Natronomonas pharaonis DSM 2160: one gene and its partners. The main gene of each other region encodes a partner of the protein of the gene in region 3 in a complex. Links are inferred from orthologs where the notes say so. Each region holds a gene or a part of one and is shown on either strand. Other genes may lie near its edges. The genes, in order: NP_RS07030, NP_RS09095, NP_RS00270, NP_RS07025 and NP_RS12505.

Evidence for each region.
Region 1: NP_RS00270 (region 3) and NP_RS07030 share a complex: the UniProt entries of both Methanocaldococcus jannaschii proteins name them as parts of the RNA polymerase complex. The link is inferred for Natronomonas pharaonis DSM 2160 from one-to-one orthologs.
Region 2: NP_RS00270 (region 3) and NP_RS09095 share a complex: the UniProt entries of both Methanocaldococcus jannaschii proteins name them as parts of the RNA polymerase complex. The link is inferred for Natronomonas pharaonis DSM 2160 from one-to-one orthologs.
Region 4: NP_RS00270 (region 3) and NP_RS07025 share a complex: the UniProt entries of both Methanocaldococcus jannaschii proteins name them as parts of the RNA polymerase complex. The link is inferred for Natronomonas pharaonis DSM 2160 from one-to-one orthologs.
Region 5: NP_RS00270 (region 3) and NP_RS12505 share a complex: the UniProt entries of both Methanocaldococcus jannaschii proteins name them as parts of the RNA polymerase complex. The link is inferred for Natronomonas pharaonis DSM 2160 from one-to-one orthologs.

What each region holds. Positions count from the first base shown.
Region 1 is NC_007426.1:1,366,886-1,369,730, forward strand. What follows is about bases 1-2,822. They hold NP_RS07030 (DNA-directed RNA polymerase subunit K), read left to right. Parts: upstream 1-1,235; coding sequence 1,236-1,409; downstream 1,410-2,822. Other genes in these bases: NP_RS07010 (50S ribosomal protein L18e), read left to right, coding at 1-209; NP_RS07015 (50S ribosomal protein L13), read left to right, coding at 206-640; NP_RS07020 (30S ribosomal protein S9), read left to right, coding at 634-1,032; NP_RS07025 (DNA-directed RNA polymerase subunit N), read left to right, coding at 1,045-1,239; eno (phosphopyruvate hydratase), read left to right, coding at 1,406-2,602. Also shown: more of rpsB, read left to right, coding at 2,823-2,845. UniProt on the Methanocaldococcus jannaschii protein: DNA-dependent RNA polymerase (RNAP) catalyzes the transcription of DNA into RNA using the four ribonucleoside triphosphates as substrates.
Region 2 is NC_007426.1:1,775,660-1,778,562, reverse strand. The notes cover bases 22-2,901. They hold NP_RS09095 (RNA polymerase Rpb4 family protein), read left to right. Parts: upstream 22-1,223; coding sequence 1,224-1,580; downstream 1,581-2,901. Other genes in these bases: NP_RS09085 (16S ribosomal RNA methyltransferase A), read left to right, coding at 2,247-2,901; NP_RS09090 (DUF655 domain-containing protein), read left to right, coding at 1,623-2,198; NP_RS09100 (50S ribosomal protein L21e), read left to right, coding at 934-1,227; NP_RS09105 (elongation factor 1-beta), read left to right, coding at 455-721; NP_RS14165 (HVO_2753 family zinc finger protein), read left to right, coding at 267-449. Also shown: more of tmcA, read right to left, coding at 1-21; more of NP_RS09085, read left to right, coding at 2,902-2,903. UniProt on the Methanocaldococcus jannaschii protein: DNA-dependent RNA polymerase (RNAP) catalyzes the transcription of DNA into RNA using the four ribonucleoside triphosphates as substrates. This subunit is less well bound than the others.
Region 3 is NC_007426.1:46,157-48,854, forward strand. The notes cover bases 8-2,682. They hold NP_RS00270 (DNA-directed RNA polymerase subunit H), read left to right. Parts: upstream 8-1,068; coding sequence 1,069-1,296; downstream 1,297-2,682. Other genes in these bases: pheA (prephenate dehydratase), read left to right, coding at 52-855; NP_RS00275 (DNA-directed RNA polymerase subunit B''), read left to right, coding at 1,293-2,682. In the rest of the region: more of NP_RS00275, read left to right, coding at 2,683-2,698. UniProt on the Methanocaldococcus jannaschii protein: DNA-dependent RNA polymerase (RNAP) catalyzes the transcription of DNA into RNA using the four ribonucleoside triphosphates as substrates.
Region 4 is NC_007426.1:1,366,699-1,369,526, forward strand. What follows is about bases 24-2,828. They hold NP_RS07025 (DNA-directed RNA polymerase subunit N), read left to right. Parts: upstream 24-1,231; coding sequence 1,232-1,426; downstream 1,427-2,828. Other genes in these bases: NP_RS07010 (50S ribosomal protein L18e), read left to right, coding at 43-396; NP_RS07015 (50S ribosomal protein L13), read left to right, coding at 393-827; NP_RS07020 (30S ribosomal protein S9), read left to right, coding at 821-1,219; NP_RS07030 (DNA-directed RNA polymerase subunit K), read left to right, coding at 1,423-1,596; eno (phosphopyruvate hydratase), read left to right, coding at 1,593-2,789. UniProt on the Methanocaldococcus jannaschii protein: DNA-dependent RNA polymerase (RNAP) catalyzes the transcription of DNA into RNA using the four ribonucleoside triphosphates as substrates.
Region 5 is NC_007426.1:2,464,142-2,467,088, forward strand. Bases 11-2,934 are described here. They hold NP_RS12505 (DNA-directed RNA polymerase), read right to left. Parts: upstream 1,796-2,934; coding sequence 1,226-1,795; downstream 11-1,225. Other genes in these bases: NP_RS12485 (30S ribosomal protein S27ae), read right to left, coding at 11-90; NP_RS12490 (30S ribosomal protein S24e), read right to left, coding at 93-410; NP_RS12495 (GTP-dependent dephospho-CoA kinase family protein), read right to left, coding at 490-1,026; spt4 (transcription elongation factor subunit Spt4), read right to left, coding at 1,028-1,225; NP_RS12510 (PIN domain-containing protein), read right to left, coding at 1,797-2,171. In the rest of the region: more of NP_RS12485, read right to left, coding at 1-10; more of NP_RS12515, read right to left, coding at 2,935-2,947. UniProt on the Methanocaldococcus jannaschii protein: DNA-dependent RNA polymerase (RNAP) catalyzes the transcription of DNA into RNA using the four ribonucleoside triphosphates as substrates.

The DNA of each region.
Region 1 (2,845 bases), 1.3 Mb from region 3 along the record:
GTATCGAACGATACGCCCGAGAGGACGAAACCGTCATCGTGCCCGGCAAGGTGCTCGGGTCCGGTGCCCTCCGAAAGGAGGTCACTGTCGCTGCTGTCGACTTCTCGTCGACGGCCCAGACGAAAATCGACCAGGTTGGCGACGCAATCGAACTCGAACAGGCACTCGAAGACAACCCCGACGGTTCCAACGTACGGGTGATTCGATGAGTTACGCAGAATTCGACGCGGATGTCGTTATCGATGCTCGCGACTGTATCCTCGGTCGCGTCGCATCGCAGGTCGCAGAGCGAGCCCTCGACGGCGAGCGCATCGCCGTTGTCAACGCCGAGCAGGCGGTCATCACGGGCAGCGAAGACGACATCATGGAAGTCTACCGCAAGCGCGACGAGGTCGGCTCCGACCGTGGCCCCCGATACCCCAAGCGGCCGGACCGCATCTTCAAGCGCTCCGTGCGAGGGATGCTTCCATACAAGACGACACGCGGTCGCGAGGCCTTCGAGAACGTCCGCATCTACATGGGCAACCCCTATGAAGAGGCGGAGGTTCTTGAGGACACCTCGCTTGACCGGCTCTCGAACATCAAGTTCGTCTCGCTCGGTGAAGTCAGCGAGAACTTGGGTGCTAACGTCACATGGTAACTAACACATCCGGAAAGAAGAAGACGGCCGTCGCCCGAGCGACGGTTTCGGACGGCTCCGGGCGGGTTCGCATCAACGCCGAACCCGTCGAGCTGGTCGAACCCGAGCAGGCGCGGCTGAAGATGCTCGAACCGTTCCGCATCGCTGCCGACGACCTCCGCGACGAGGTCGACATCGAAGTCACCGTCTCTGGCGGCGGCTTCGCCGGACAGGCCGACGCTGTCCGGACAGCCATCGCCCGCGGGCTCGTCGAACATACCAACGACGCCGAGCTCCGTGACGCGTTCATGTCCTTCGACCGGTCGCTGCTCGTCAACGACGTGCGGCAGTCCGAACCGAAAAAGTGGGGCGGCCCCGGCGCACGGGCTCGCTACCAGAAGTCCTACCGCTGAGGTGATGCAGGTATGATGGTACCGGTCCGGTGTTTCACGTGCGGAACCGTCGTCGGCGAGCACTGGGGGGAGTTCAAGGAACGCGCCCGCGAGGGCGATGAAGACCCGGCGGAGGTCCTCGACGAACTCGGTGTCGAGCGAGCCTGCTGTCGGCGAATGCTCGTCTCCCACAAGGACCTCGTCGACATCGTCTCCCCCTACCAATGAGAGGAACCAACCGCTACGAGAAGGCACGCATCCTCGGGGCGCGAGCCCTGCAGGTGTCCTACGGCGCGCCGGTACTCATCGAAACCGACCAGACGGAACCGATACTGGTCGCCGCCGAGGAGTACGACGCCGACGCACTGCCGTTTACCGTCCACCGGGGTGAAAAATGACGCTTATCACTGAGGTCAGACTCCGGAAAATCCTCGACAGCCGGGGCAACCCGACCGTCGAGGCCGAGGTGCGGACGGAAAACGGCGGCTTCGGTCGTGGTGCGGCCCCGTCGGGCGCATCGACGGGCGAATACGAGGCCGTCGAACGGCCCGCTGAAGAGGCCATTGCGCAGGCCCGCGAGCTTGCCGTCCCGCGAATCGAGGGACAGGTGTACGCTGGCGACCAGCGCGGCGTCGACAACGCGCTCCACGGCGCGGACGGGACCGACGATTTCTCGGAAATCGGAGCCAACAGCGCCGTCGCCATCTCGATGGCTGCCGCGAAGGCTGCCGCCGACGTTCTCGGCGCGCCGCTGTACCAGCATCTCGGCGGCGCGTTCCGCGGGCGTGACTTTCCGGTCCCGCTCGGCAACGTCATCGGTGGTGGCGAACACGCCGCCGACGCGACACACATCCAAGAGTTCCTCGCTGCCCCTGTCGGAGCACCGTCGGTCGCCGATGCCGTCTTCGCGAACGCGAAGGTCCACGGCGAGGTCCAGCGCCAACTCGATGAGCGTGGCGTGCCCGCAGCGAAGGGCGACGAGGGCGCGTGGGCACCCTCGATTGACGACAGCGAGGCCTTCGAAATTATGGAGGAGGCCATCGCGGCCGTCGAAGACGAGGTCGGCTTCGAGATTCGGTTCGGCCTCGACGTGGCCGGTGCCGAACTCTACGAGGACGGCGTCTACCACTACGGCGACGAGACGAGGTCTCCCGACGAACAGGTGGCGTATATCGCCGACCTCGTCGAGGAGTACAATCTCGTCTACGTCGAGGACCCGCTTGACGAAGACGACTTCAGCGGGTTCGCCGAACTCACCGAACGCGTCGGCGACCGGACGCTCATCTGTGGTGACGACCTCTTTGTCACCAACACCGAGCGGCTCCAGCGTGGCATCGACGACGGTGCCGCAAACAGTATCCTCATCAAACCGAATCAGATCGGGACACTGTCGGACGCGTTTGACGCAATCGAGCTTGCGACCCGGAACGGCTACGACCCGGTCGTCTCCCACCGAAGCGGCGAAACTGAGGACACGACCATCGCACACCTCGCTGTTGCGACCGACGCTCCGTTCATCAAGACGGGCGCGGTCGGCGGCGAGCGAACCGCGAAGCTGAACGAACTCATCAGAATCGAGGCAAACGCATGAGCGAAAACGACGAGGGGACTGACGCTGCCGAACTCGACGAGGAACTCGACGAGCTCGAAGACGAGCTCGAAGAGGACTTCGAGGAGCCGGCGGCCGCGGCCGACGAGGCCGACCCCACAGCGGACGAACCGCCCGCCGAGGAGGCAGCCGACGAGGCAGCCGACGAGGCCGAAGCAGACGAACCAGAGACCGACGCGGAGCCAGCGGACGAAGAGCCGGTGCTCGACGAAAACGTCATGCCGG
Region 2 (2,903 bases), 1.7 Mb from region 3 along the record:
GACTTCCGTTCTGTCGATGCCTGCCGCCTCTACGGCCGCCGCTGCCCCTCGGTAGCCGGCATCACGACCGCCGGCCAGCACGAGCAGGCGGCGCTCGTTCGTCGCTGACGCCTCCGAGCAGAGCCCACGCGCCGTCTCCCGGACGGTGTCCATGCGGGAGCCAACGTCGGCGCGGCGGAAGGCTTCGTCGGTCGCCGGCTCCGGACGGAGCAGACGCCTCGGCGTGCTTGGCAAGGGTTAAATGGCGCGGCACCGGACGGAGAGGTATGAGTAGCACAAGCGACAAACGCAGGGACCACTCGTGTATCTCCTGCGGTATCAGCATTTCCGGAACGGACGCGGCGAAGTTCGACTGTCCGGAGTGCGGAACGCTGATTTACCGCTGTTCGAAGTGCCGCAAGCAGAGTAACCTCTACGAGTGCCCCGACTGCGGGTTCACCGGACCGTAACAACCATGGGAAAAGTCGCTGCCAAGATGAAAGTCATGCCGCAGAGCCCCGAGGTCGACCTGGACGAACTTCAGGACCGCCTCGAGAACTCCCTGCCAGAAGGCGCGAAGATCAGCCGCGTCGACCGCGAAGACGTCGCCTTCGGCCTCATCGCGCTGTTCCCGACGGTTATCATCCCTGACGAAGCCGGCGGGACCGACACCGTCGAGGACGCCTTCAGCGGCGTCGACGGTGTCGAAAGCGTCGATGTCGACGAAGTCGGCCGGATATAAACCACCATCTCTCCGTTTTCCAAAGCGAGCACACCTTGATAGCCGCCGGTGTCAGGGTCTCGACCCCGCGTTCCGAGACCGTTACTTTGATGCATAATACCTCGAATACTTCGGTGCGGCCGGCACTCCGCCCACGGCGAGTGGGCGGCTGGGGAAGGAGCGTCGCCGGAACGCACCTTTTATGTGTGGGTCCTGTTTAGGGTGGGTCAAGAATGCCTAGTTCGAACGGTCCACGTCAAGCAACTCGTAACAAGCTGAAAAACGACGCTCGCGAACGCGGTACGTCGCCGCCGCAGCGTTCCATCGAAGAGTACGACGACGGCGAGAAGGTCCACCTCAAGCTCGACCCCTCGGTTCCGAACGGTCAGTTCCACCCGCGATTCAACGGCCGCACCGGAACGGTCGTCGGCGAGCAGGGCGACGCCTTCAAGGTCGAAATCGAAGACGGCAACGTGACCAAGACGGTCATCGCCGCCCCTGCACACCTTCGCCGCCAGCAGGCATGACGATATTCAAGGAGGTACTCGACGAAGAGTACCTCACGACACCGGAGGCCAAGGAGCTGCTGGCTGACATCGAGGCCGAGCGCGCGCTCGACGAAGACCGCGAAATGCGGTACGAACTCGCTCGTGCCATCGAGCACGTCAACCGCTTTGCCCTCCTCGACGTCGAGGAAGCACAAGCGCTCGTCGAGGACCTACGGGAGCTCGAGAAGGTGGACGAGGCAACCGCCTACAAGGTCGCAAATCTCCTGCCGGAAGACCGCGACGAGCTCCGGACCGTCTTCGCACAGGAACGGTACTCGCTTTCGGGCGACGAACTCGACGACATTCTCGACATCGTCGCCAAGTACGCCTGAATCGACCCCTGTTTTAAATATCGGCTTCCCGTACGTGGGTGTATGAGCGACGACGGAGACGACACCGCAGCACGGACAGCGGTCGTGTTGGATTTCTTGCCGCGGGGGAGCCCGAGCGACGACCGACCACAGTACGAGAAGTCCCCGGTCGCCTTCGCGGTCGGCGAGGAGGACTTCCAACTCGTGGAGGCGGCGCTTACCGACGACGCCGGTATCAACATCGGCGACCGAATCGAGATTGATCCGGTCGGAGACAACGTCAAAGACCTCCGGACCGTTGAGTATAGGGACCTCACGAGCACCGCCGAATCGGAACTGGAGTACGCTATCGAGTCGATAATCGATGCCGACGAGGCGCAGTTTGTTGATTTCTACAACGACGCCCAGCCGATTACGACCCGGCTCCACGTGCTGAACCTCCTGCCGGGAATCGGGAAGAAGCTCCGGAACAACGTCCTCGATGCCAGGAAGCGACAGCCCTTCGAGGATTTCGACGACATCGAGGAGCGGGTTTCAGGACTCCACGACCCCAAAGGCGTGCTCATCGAGCGAATCACTGAGGAGCTACAGGAAGACGACCTGAAGTACCGCATCTTCGCCCGCCGTGACGACGAGTAGCGGCAGTGAAGGGTGAACCATATACGACTCGCGGCATAGACTGCTGATATGCGCGACCCCGACGCGCTCCTCGTCCGGGCAGGCGTCCGCGGCGACCCGGAGCGCGACCAGCATTTCCTCATCGACGACCGCGTTCTCGACCGCCTACCGGGCTATCTGCCGGACTCGGCCGACACTGACCACGTCCTCGAAATCGGTGGCGGGACGGGGGCACTCACTGACCGACTGCTTGACGTCGCCGACCGCGTGACGGTTATCGAACGAGACCCCGGGCTGGCGACGTTTCTGACCGACGAGTTCGCCGACGAGATCGAGGCGGGGTCGTTGACCGTCATCGAGGGGGATGCACTGGAGGTCCCACTGCCCGATTTTACTGCATCCGTGTCGAATCTCCCGTACGGGGTTTCCTCGGAGATTGCGTTCCGGCTGCTGCCCGAAAAGCGGCCGCTGGTGTTGATGTTCCAGCAGGAGTTCGCCGAACGGATGGCTGCGGAACCAGGGACAGACGAGTACGGACGGCTCTCGGTGACGGCCGGCCACTACGCGGATGTCGAGGTTGTTGAGCCGGTGCCGAAAGAAGCGTTTTCGCCGCCGCCGGCGGTCGAAAGCGCCGTTGTGCGAACGACACCACGCGAACCGCCCTACGAAGTGCCGGACGACGAACTGTTTATGCGCCTCGTCCGGGCTGTTTTCACCCAGCGTCGT
Region 3 (2,698 bases):
AGACCGCGGCGACCCCATCGCTTTTGCCGGCCGGCCGTCTACCCGCGGTCGATGAAGGCGCTTACGCTCGGTCCGGAAGGCACCTACTCACATCGTGCTGCGAAGGCGGTCACCGACGACATCGAGTTCGTCGAGTCGGTGACCGGTATCGTCGAGGGCGTCGCCGGCGGCGAGTACGAACGCGGCGTCGTCCCGATAGAAAACAGCATCGAAGGGTCGGTCACCGAATCGCTCGACGCGCTGGCGGACCGCAACGTCGCCATCGTCCGTGAAATCGTCACGCCGATTCAACACGCACTGTTGGCCCAAGCCAGCGAGTTCGACATTGTCGCCAGCCACCCACAGGCGCTGGCGCAGTGTCGAGAGTTCCTCAGCGCGGAGTATCCGAGCGCACAGACGGAAGCCGTCGCCTCGACGGCTCGTGGCGTCGAACGCGCCCGCGAGGACCCAAGCGTCGCCGCCATCGGCCATCCCGACACTGCCGGCGACGGCCTCCAAGTCCTTGCCCGCGACATTCAGGATAGCACCTCCAACGCCACGCGCTTTGTCGTGCTCGCGCCGGAGACGGAACGCTCCGAGGCTGGCGGCAAAAGCACTATCATCGTCTACCCGAACACGAACCATCCCGGGCTTCTCTTGGAGTTGCTCGAACCGTTCGCCGAGCGCGATATCAACCTCTCGCGGGTCGAGTCGCGGCCGAGCGGCGAGCGGCTTGGCGACTACGTCTTCCACGTTGATTTCGCGGCCGGACTCTATGAGGAACGGACCCAGAACGCACTCGAAGCAGTACGCGACATTGCCGGCGAGGGCTGGGTCCGCGTGCTCGGCTCCTACGACACCGAACACGTCGTGTGAGCGGCGAGCAAAGCCGTGTCGTTGGGTCGACCCCGGAGGCGACACAAGGGTTTTTGAAGGCCGACGCCGAAAGAGAGCCAACGAGCAGCCCCGTGCCGCACGAGAGGCGGCACGGATAGCCGCGGCCGTCAGATTTGGCAACCCTTAAATCCCTGCCGGCTATAGCACGCTGTAGTATCTCGTGACAGCTTCTTCACCGGGTCAGCCAAACACATGGTAGACGTAAGCCAACACAACATGGTTCCGGAGCACACGGTCCTCGACAGGGAGGAAGTAGAGGACGTGCTCGCGGAGTACGACATCAAGCGCACAGACCTGCCAAAAATACAGCGTCGCGACGCCGCACTGCCCGACGATGCCGAGCCGGGCAACGTGGTCAAAATCGTTCGCGACTCCCGAACGACGGATGAAGCCGTCGTCTACCGGCTGGTGGTAGAATGAACCGGGAGGACAGACGCTCCGTTTCTCGGGAATACTTCTCACGGGAGCGGCTCGCCGAACACCACTTCCGGTCGTTCAACAATTTCCTCGACCGGGGCATGCAGGACGTCGTCGACGAAAAGGAGTCCATCGACACGGATATCGGCGACAAGGAGGGTCAAGAGCCGGTCCGGGTCGACCTCGGCAACGTCCGCATCGTGACACCGCGGGTCCGGGAGGCTGACGGCTCCGAGGAGCTGCTCTACCCGCAGGAAGCCCGCCTCCGGAATATCACCTACTCCGCGCCGGTGTTCATGGAGATGAGCATCGTTCGCGGCGGCGACGAGGAGGAAGAACAGGTTGTCGACCAAGCCGAAACCAAGGTCGGCCGAATGCCGGTGATGGTCGGCTCCAACAAGTGTAACATCGCCGACTTCAACGACGAAGAGCTCATCGAAATCGGCGAAGACCCCGCCGACCCCGGCGGCTACTTCATCGTCAACGGCTCCGAGCGCGTCCTGATGACGAGCGAAGACCTCGCGCCGAACAAGATTCTCGCCGAATACGACACGAAATACGGCGACGAAATCCAGATCGCCAAGACGTTCTCCCAGCGCCGCGGCTACCGTGCGCTGGTGCTGTGTGAGCGGAACCGGAACGGTATCCTCGAGGTGTCGTTCCCCTCCGTCTCCGGCAGCATCAACTTCGTCACGCTGGTGCGGGCGCTGGGGCTGGAGTCCGACGAGGAAATCGTCCACCGCGTGAGCGACGACCCCGAAATCGTGAAATACATGCTGGAGAACCTCGAGGCCGCGGAGGTCCAGACGACCTCCGAGGCCATCGAGACGCTCGGCCAGCGGGTCGCCGCCGGACAGGGCAAAAACTACCAGCTCAAGCGGGCCAACTACGTCATCGACCGCTATCTTCTGCCGCATCTCCACGAGGAAGGCGTCGAAGACGAGGAAGTTCGCATGAACAAGGCGGTCTACCTCTGCCGGATGGCCGAGGCCTGCTTCGAACTCGCGCTCGGTCGGCGCGAGTCCGACGACAAGGACCACTACGCCAACAAGCGGCTGAAGGTCTCCGGCGACCTGATGAAGGACCTGTTCCGGACGGCGCTGAACAAGCTCTCCCGGGACGTCAAATACCAGCTCGAACGCGCCAACATGCGGAACCGCGACCTCTCTGTGAGTACCGTTGTTCGTTCGGACGTGCTGACAGAGCGGCTCGAACACCCCATCGCGACCGGGAACTGGGTCGGCGGGCGCTCCGGCGTCAGCCAGCTCGTCGACCGGACCGACTACATGGGTGTTCTCAGCCACCTTCGGCGGCTTCGTTCGCCGCTGTCCCGTTCGCAGCCGCACTTCGAGGCGCGTGACCTCCACGCCACTCAGTGGGGTCGTATCTGTCCCTCCGAGACCCC
Region 4 (2,828 bases), 1.3 Mb from region 3 along the record:
TCAAATCCTGCTCCCTGCATCCACTTCTCAGGAGTAATAACGATGAGTAGCAAGACGAACCCGAGGCTATCCAGTCTCATCGCCGACCTGAAGTCGACCGCCCGCAACGGCGGTGGCGAGGTCTGGAGCGATGTGGCCGAGCGCCTCGAAAAGCCCCGGAGCACGCACGCGGAAGTTAATCTGGGTCGTATCGAACGATACGCCCGAGAGGACGAAACCGTCATCGTGCCCGGCAAGGTGCTCGGGTCCGGTGCCCTCCGAAAGGAGGTCACTGTCGCTGCTGTCGACTTCTCGTCGACGGCCCAGACGAAAATCGACCAGGTTGGCGACGCAATCGAACTCGAACAGGCACTCGAAGACAACCCCGACGGTTCCAACGTACGGGTGATTCGATGAGTTACGCAGAATTCGACGCGGATGTCGTTATCGATGCTCGCGACTGTATCCTCGGTCGCGTCGCATCGCAGGTCGCAGAGCGAGCCCTCGACGGCGAGCGCATCGCCGTTGTCAACGCCGAGCAGGCGGTCATCACGGGCAGCGAAGACGACATCATGGAAGTCTACCGCAAGCGCGACGAGGTCGGCTCCGACCGTGGCCCCCGATACCCCAAGCGGCCGGACCGCATCTTCAAGCGCTCCGTGCGAGGGATGCTTCCATACAAGACGACACGCGGTCGCGAGGCCTTCGAGAACGTCCGCATCTACATGGGCAACCCCTATGAAGAGGCGGAGGTTCTTGAGGACACCTCGCTTGACCGGCTCTCGAACATCAAGTTCGTCTCGCTCGGTGAAGTCAGCGAGAACTTGGGTGCTAACGTCACATGGTAACTAACACATCCGGAAAGAAGAAGACGGCCGTCGCCCGAGCGACGGTTTCGGACGGCTCCGGGCGGGTTCGCATCAACGCCGAACCCGTCGAGCTGGTCGAACCCGAGCAGGCGCGGCTGAAGATGCTCGAACCGTTCCGCATCGCTGCCGACGACCTCCGCGACGAGGTCGACATCGAAGTCACCGTCTCTGGCGGCGGCTTCGCCGGACAGGCCGACGCTGTCCGGACAGCCATCGCCCGCGGGCTCGTCGAACATACCAACGACGCCGAGCTCCGTGACGCGTTCATGTCCTTCGACCGGTCGCTGCTCGTCAACGACGTGCGGCAGTCCGAACCGAAAAAGTGGGGCGGCCCCGGCGCACGGGCTCGCTACCAGAAGTCCTACCGCTGAGGTGATGCAGGTATGATGGTACCGGTCCGGTGTTTCACGTGCGGAACCGTCGTCGGCGAGCACTGGGGGGAGTTCAAGGAACGCGCCCGCGAGGGCGATGAAGACCCGGCGGAGGTCCTCGACGAACTCGGTGTCGAGCGAGCCTGCTGTCGGCGAATGCTCGTCTCCCACAAGGACCTCGTCGACATCGTCTCCCCCTACCAATGAGAGGAACCAACCGCTACGAGAAGGCACGCATCCTCGGGGCGCGAGCCCTGCAGGTGTCCTACGGCGCGCCGGTACTCATCGAAACCGACCAGACGGAACCGATACTGGTCGCCGCCGAGGAGTACGACGCCGACGCACTGCCGTTTACCGTCCACCGGGGTGAAAAATGACGCTTATCACTGAGGTCAGACTCCGGAAAATCCTCGACAGCCGGGGCAACCCGACCGTCGAGGCCGAGGTGCGGACGGAAAACGGCGGCTTCGGTCGTGGTGCGGCCCCGTCGGGCGCATCGACGGGCGAATACGAGGCCGTCGAACGGCCCGCTGAAGAGGCCATTGCGCAGGCCCGCGAGCTTGCCGTCCCGCGAATCGAGGGACAGGTGTACGCTGGCGACCAGCGCGGCGTCGACAACGCGCTCCACGGCGCGGACGGGACCGACGATTTCTCGGAAATCGGAGCCAACAGCGCCGTCGCCATCTCGATGGCTGCCGCGAAGGCTGCCGCCGACGTTCTCGGCGCGCCGCTGTACCAGCATCTCGGCGGCGCGTTCCGCGGGCGTGACTTTCCGGTCCCGCTCGGCAACGTCATCGGTGGTGGCGAACACGCCGCCGACGCGACACACATCCAAGAGTTCCTCGCTGCCCCTGTCGGAGCACCGTCGGTCGCCGATGCCGTCTTCGCGAACGCGAAGGTCCACGGCGAGGTCCAGCGCCAACTCGATGAGCGTGGCGTGCCCGCAGCGAAGGGCGACGAGGGCGCGTGGGCACCCTCGATTGACGACAGCGAGGCCTTCGAAATTATGGAGGAGGCCATCGCGGCCGTCGAAGACGAGGTCGGCTTCGAGATTCGGTTCGGCCTCGACGTGGCCGGTGCCGAACTCTACGAGGACGGCGTCTACCACTACGGCGACGAGACGAGGTCTCCCGACGAACAGGTGGCGTATATCGCCGACCTCGTCGAGGAGTACAATCTCGTCTACGTCGAGGACCCGCTTGACGAAGACGACTTCAGCGGGTTCGCCGAACTCACCGAACGCGTCGGCGACCGGACGCTCATCTGTGGTGACGACCTCTTTGTCACCAACACCGAGCGGCTCCAGCGTGGCATCGACGACGGTGCCGCAAACAGTATCCTCATCAAACCGAATCAGATCGGGACACTGTCGGACGCGTTTGACGCAATCGAGCTTGCGACCCGGAACGGCTACGACCCGGTCGTCTCCCACCGAAGCGGCGAAACTGAGGACACGACCATCGCACACCTCGCTGTTGCGACCGACGCTCCGTTCATCAAGACGGGCGCGGTCGGCGGCGAGCGAACCGCGAAGCTGAACGAACTCATCAGAATCGAGGCAAACGCATGAGCGAAAACGACGAGGGGACTGACGCTGCCGAACTCGACG
Region 5 (2,947 bases), 2.4 Mb from region 3 along the record:
GCCGTACTCACCGAGGAAGGTGTCGCCACAGCGGGGACACTGCTCGCGGTCCGTCGTGCCGTCCTCGTTGTAGAACTCGTAGCGGGCCATCCTCAGGCCTCCTCAGCCGCCTCTTCGTCGGCTTCTTCGTCTGCTTCGATCTTGTTCCGTTCGAGGGCGTGGTCCTGCTCGACGGCCTTGGCGTCGTCGGCGCTGTCGTAGACCTTGGCGTGGCCGACCGTCTTCCGCATCCCGTATTTCGTATCGAGTTTGCGAACGACGACCTCGCTGGCGTCCTTGTTGAGCTTGGCCGCGAGGGAGTCGCGGACGGAGAGTCGGGACGGGGTCGCCTCCTCGTGAGTCAGCTGGAACCGGACATCGGTCCGGTGCAACATCGGGTTTTCGTCTTCGTCAATGATGTCGACGTCCATGGTTACGTTACCACGAGTTTCCGTCGAAGCACCTAAAAGGATTTCGAAGCCATAGACACGGCGACGCCCGCCGGAGCGGCTAGGAGAGAATCGACTCGATTTGGCTGTAGTCGCTTTGCATCCGCTCGATGATGTCCCGACATTCCGCCTGCGTCTCGTCGGTGACGTGGACAAGCACCATCCCTTCGCCGGGCTGGCCGTAGACGACCGAGGCCCCCACAGGGGCGGCGACAACCGCCGGCAGGGACGCGAGGTCTTCCTCGCCGTCGACGACGACGACCGTCGGGTCCGGCCGGTCGAGGGCCGTCGACAGCGCCTCCAGCAGGTCGTCGGTAATCGTCGACTGCGGATTGGCGACATCGATTCGTTCGTCGAACTCCTCTATCGCCGACAACACCTTCCGCTCGACACGTTCGCGCTCGGTCTTGCCGTCGACGATGGCTGCCGCCGGGCGGTGGCCCGCCTCCAGCAGGTGGTAGGTGACGATGTCGCCGACCGCGACGAGTGGGTCGCCAGCGTCGGCGAGCAGCTCGTCGGTGTCGGTATATATCTCACCGAGCGGGTCCTTGAGCTCGCCGCGCATCTCGGTTGGCAGCTTTGCGAGGATTTTCGACATGTTACCGGACCTTCAGCGCGTAGCGTCCCGGTTCGGAGATGCCCATCTCCTCGGCGATGCGGCTGTCCTCGGGATGGGCGACAACGACGTAGCCGGCCCAGTCCTCAGTCATCGAGGTCGACCCGCAGGACGGACACTGCTCGCCGTCGTCGACTTCGAGGACGCGATGGCAGTCGCGACACACCAGCCGGTCCGCCATCTAATCACCCGCCTGCGCCTCGCGGCGCTGCCGTTCCTCTTCGAGCCAGCCGTGCTTGCCGAGTCCCGGCTGCTTGGCTGTCAGGCCGATTTTGGAGTCTCGGGGGTTGCGCTCGTCGATGGACTTGGTGACGATGCGTGCGCGGACGGAGTCGCCAACACTCAGCACGCGGTTGGAGTCTCTGGACGCGAGCTGCTGGTTTTCCTCGTCGTAGGCGAGATACTCGTCGGAGATCTGAGAGACGTGCAGCAGGCCATCGACCGGACCGATGCCGACGAAGGCACCGAAGTTGACAACCTCGACGACTTCCCCGTCGACGACTTCCTGCATCTGAGGATCGAACGTGACGGCGTCGAACTCCGCCTCGTAGTAGACGCCGGGGCGGTTCGGCAACACCGCGCCGTCGCCGATATCGTGGACCGCAGTTACCGAGACGATACTGCCGACGTCTTCGTCCATCTGTCCTTCGAGCTTGTCCTGTAGGAGCCGCTTGACCAGCTCGGGCGACACGTCCGCGAGGTGTCTGGGCGGCACCTCAACCGTATCTTTGAGTCGGACCCGTTTGTACATGCTATGGTTCAGTGATTTCGAATTTGGTTCGCCCCCGTAAACTAATTACGGGAACGTTCGCTTCCAGCAGCCGCTCACGGAGCGGCATATCGCTCGTCACCGCGTAGTCTGCCTCGCGGCCGAGTTCGACGACGGCATCGTCGGCGTACTCAGCGTTGTGCTCGACGACCGCACACTCCCGTTCGGCAAGGTCGGCACCCACACTCGCGGCGGTCGCCTCCTCGCCACCGCCGCCCGAGAGGGATTCGAGTTCCTCGACGACGGCCTGTGGGACGACAGCCTCGTACTCGCCGAGCAGGCGGTCGAGTTCCGCGAAGGTTCTGACGCCGACTTCGACCGGAGCCATCAGTGCGTTCGTATCGAGCACCACGCGCATCACCGAAGCGTTCCGACGCCGATGAGCCGCCAGCGAGCGCCCACGCGGCGGTTGATAGCGATTTTCGAGCCGTCGGGCGCACAGACCGGTCGTTTCAGTTGTACCTCACACTCGTCGTCGCGAGCGCTCGTAACCGAGCCGACAGTGGTTGCCGTCCCGACGGTCAACATTAGCGGCTCGCCGGTCGATATCGGCTCTATCTCCTCGGCGTCCTCGCCGACGACGCGGTCGAGGAGTTCGACATCCATCGTGAACGACTCCCGCGTCGGCGGCAGCGACCCCGGCGGGCCAGCGACCTGACCTGCCAGCGCGTCGCCCTTCGTCAGCGAGGGGTCGAGGCCGGTCCCGACACCGAGCAGACCGCCGGGCGTGACGGTGTCGACGAACTCGCCGCCAGCCTGTAGCGACCGAACCGTCGTCTCGACGGGCTGGTACTCCGACTGGCCGCCTTCCTCGATTTCGCGGCCGGGCTTGATTTCGATATCGTCGTCGGCCTCAAGCTGTCCCTGCGTGAGCGAACCGCCGAGAACGCCGCCGGTCAGGTCCTCCCACGTCGTCCCCGGTCGGTTGATGTCGAACGAACGAGCGACCTGCAGGCGCGCGTCAGCGTCGGGGTCCCGGTCGGGGGTCGGAATCTCGGATTCGATAGTCTGCATCAGCAGGTCCATGTTCACGTCCTGCTGGGCGGAAATCGGGACCACCGGCGCGTCTTCTGCGACGGTGCCGTCGACGAACTCCTCGATGGCCTCGTAGTTGTCGAGTGCCTGTTCGCGGTC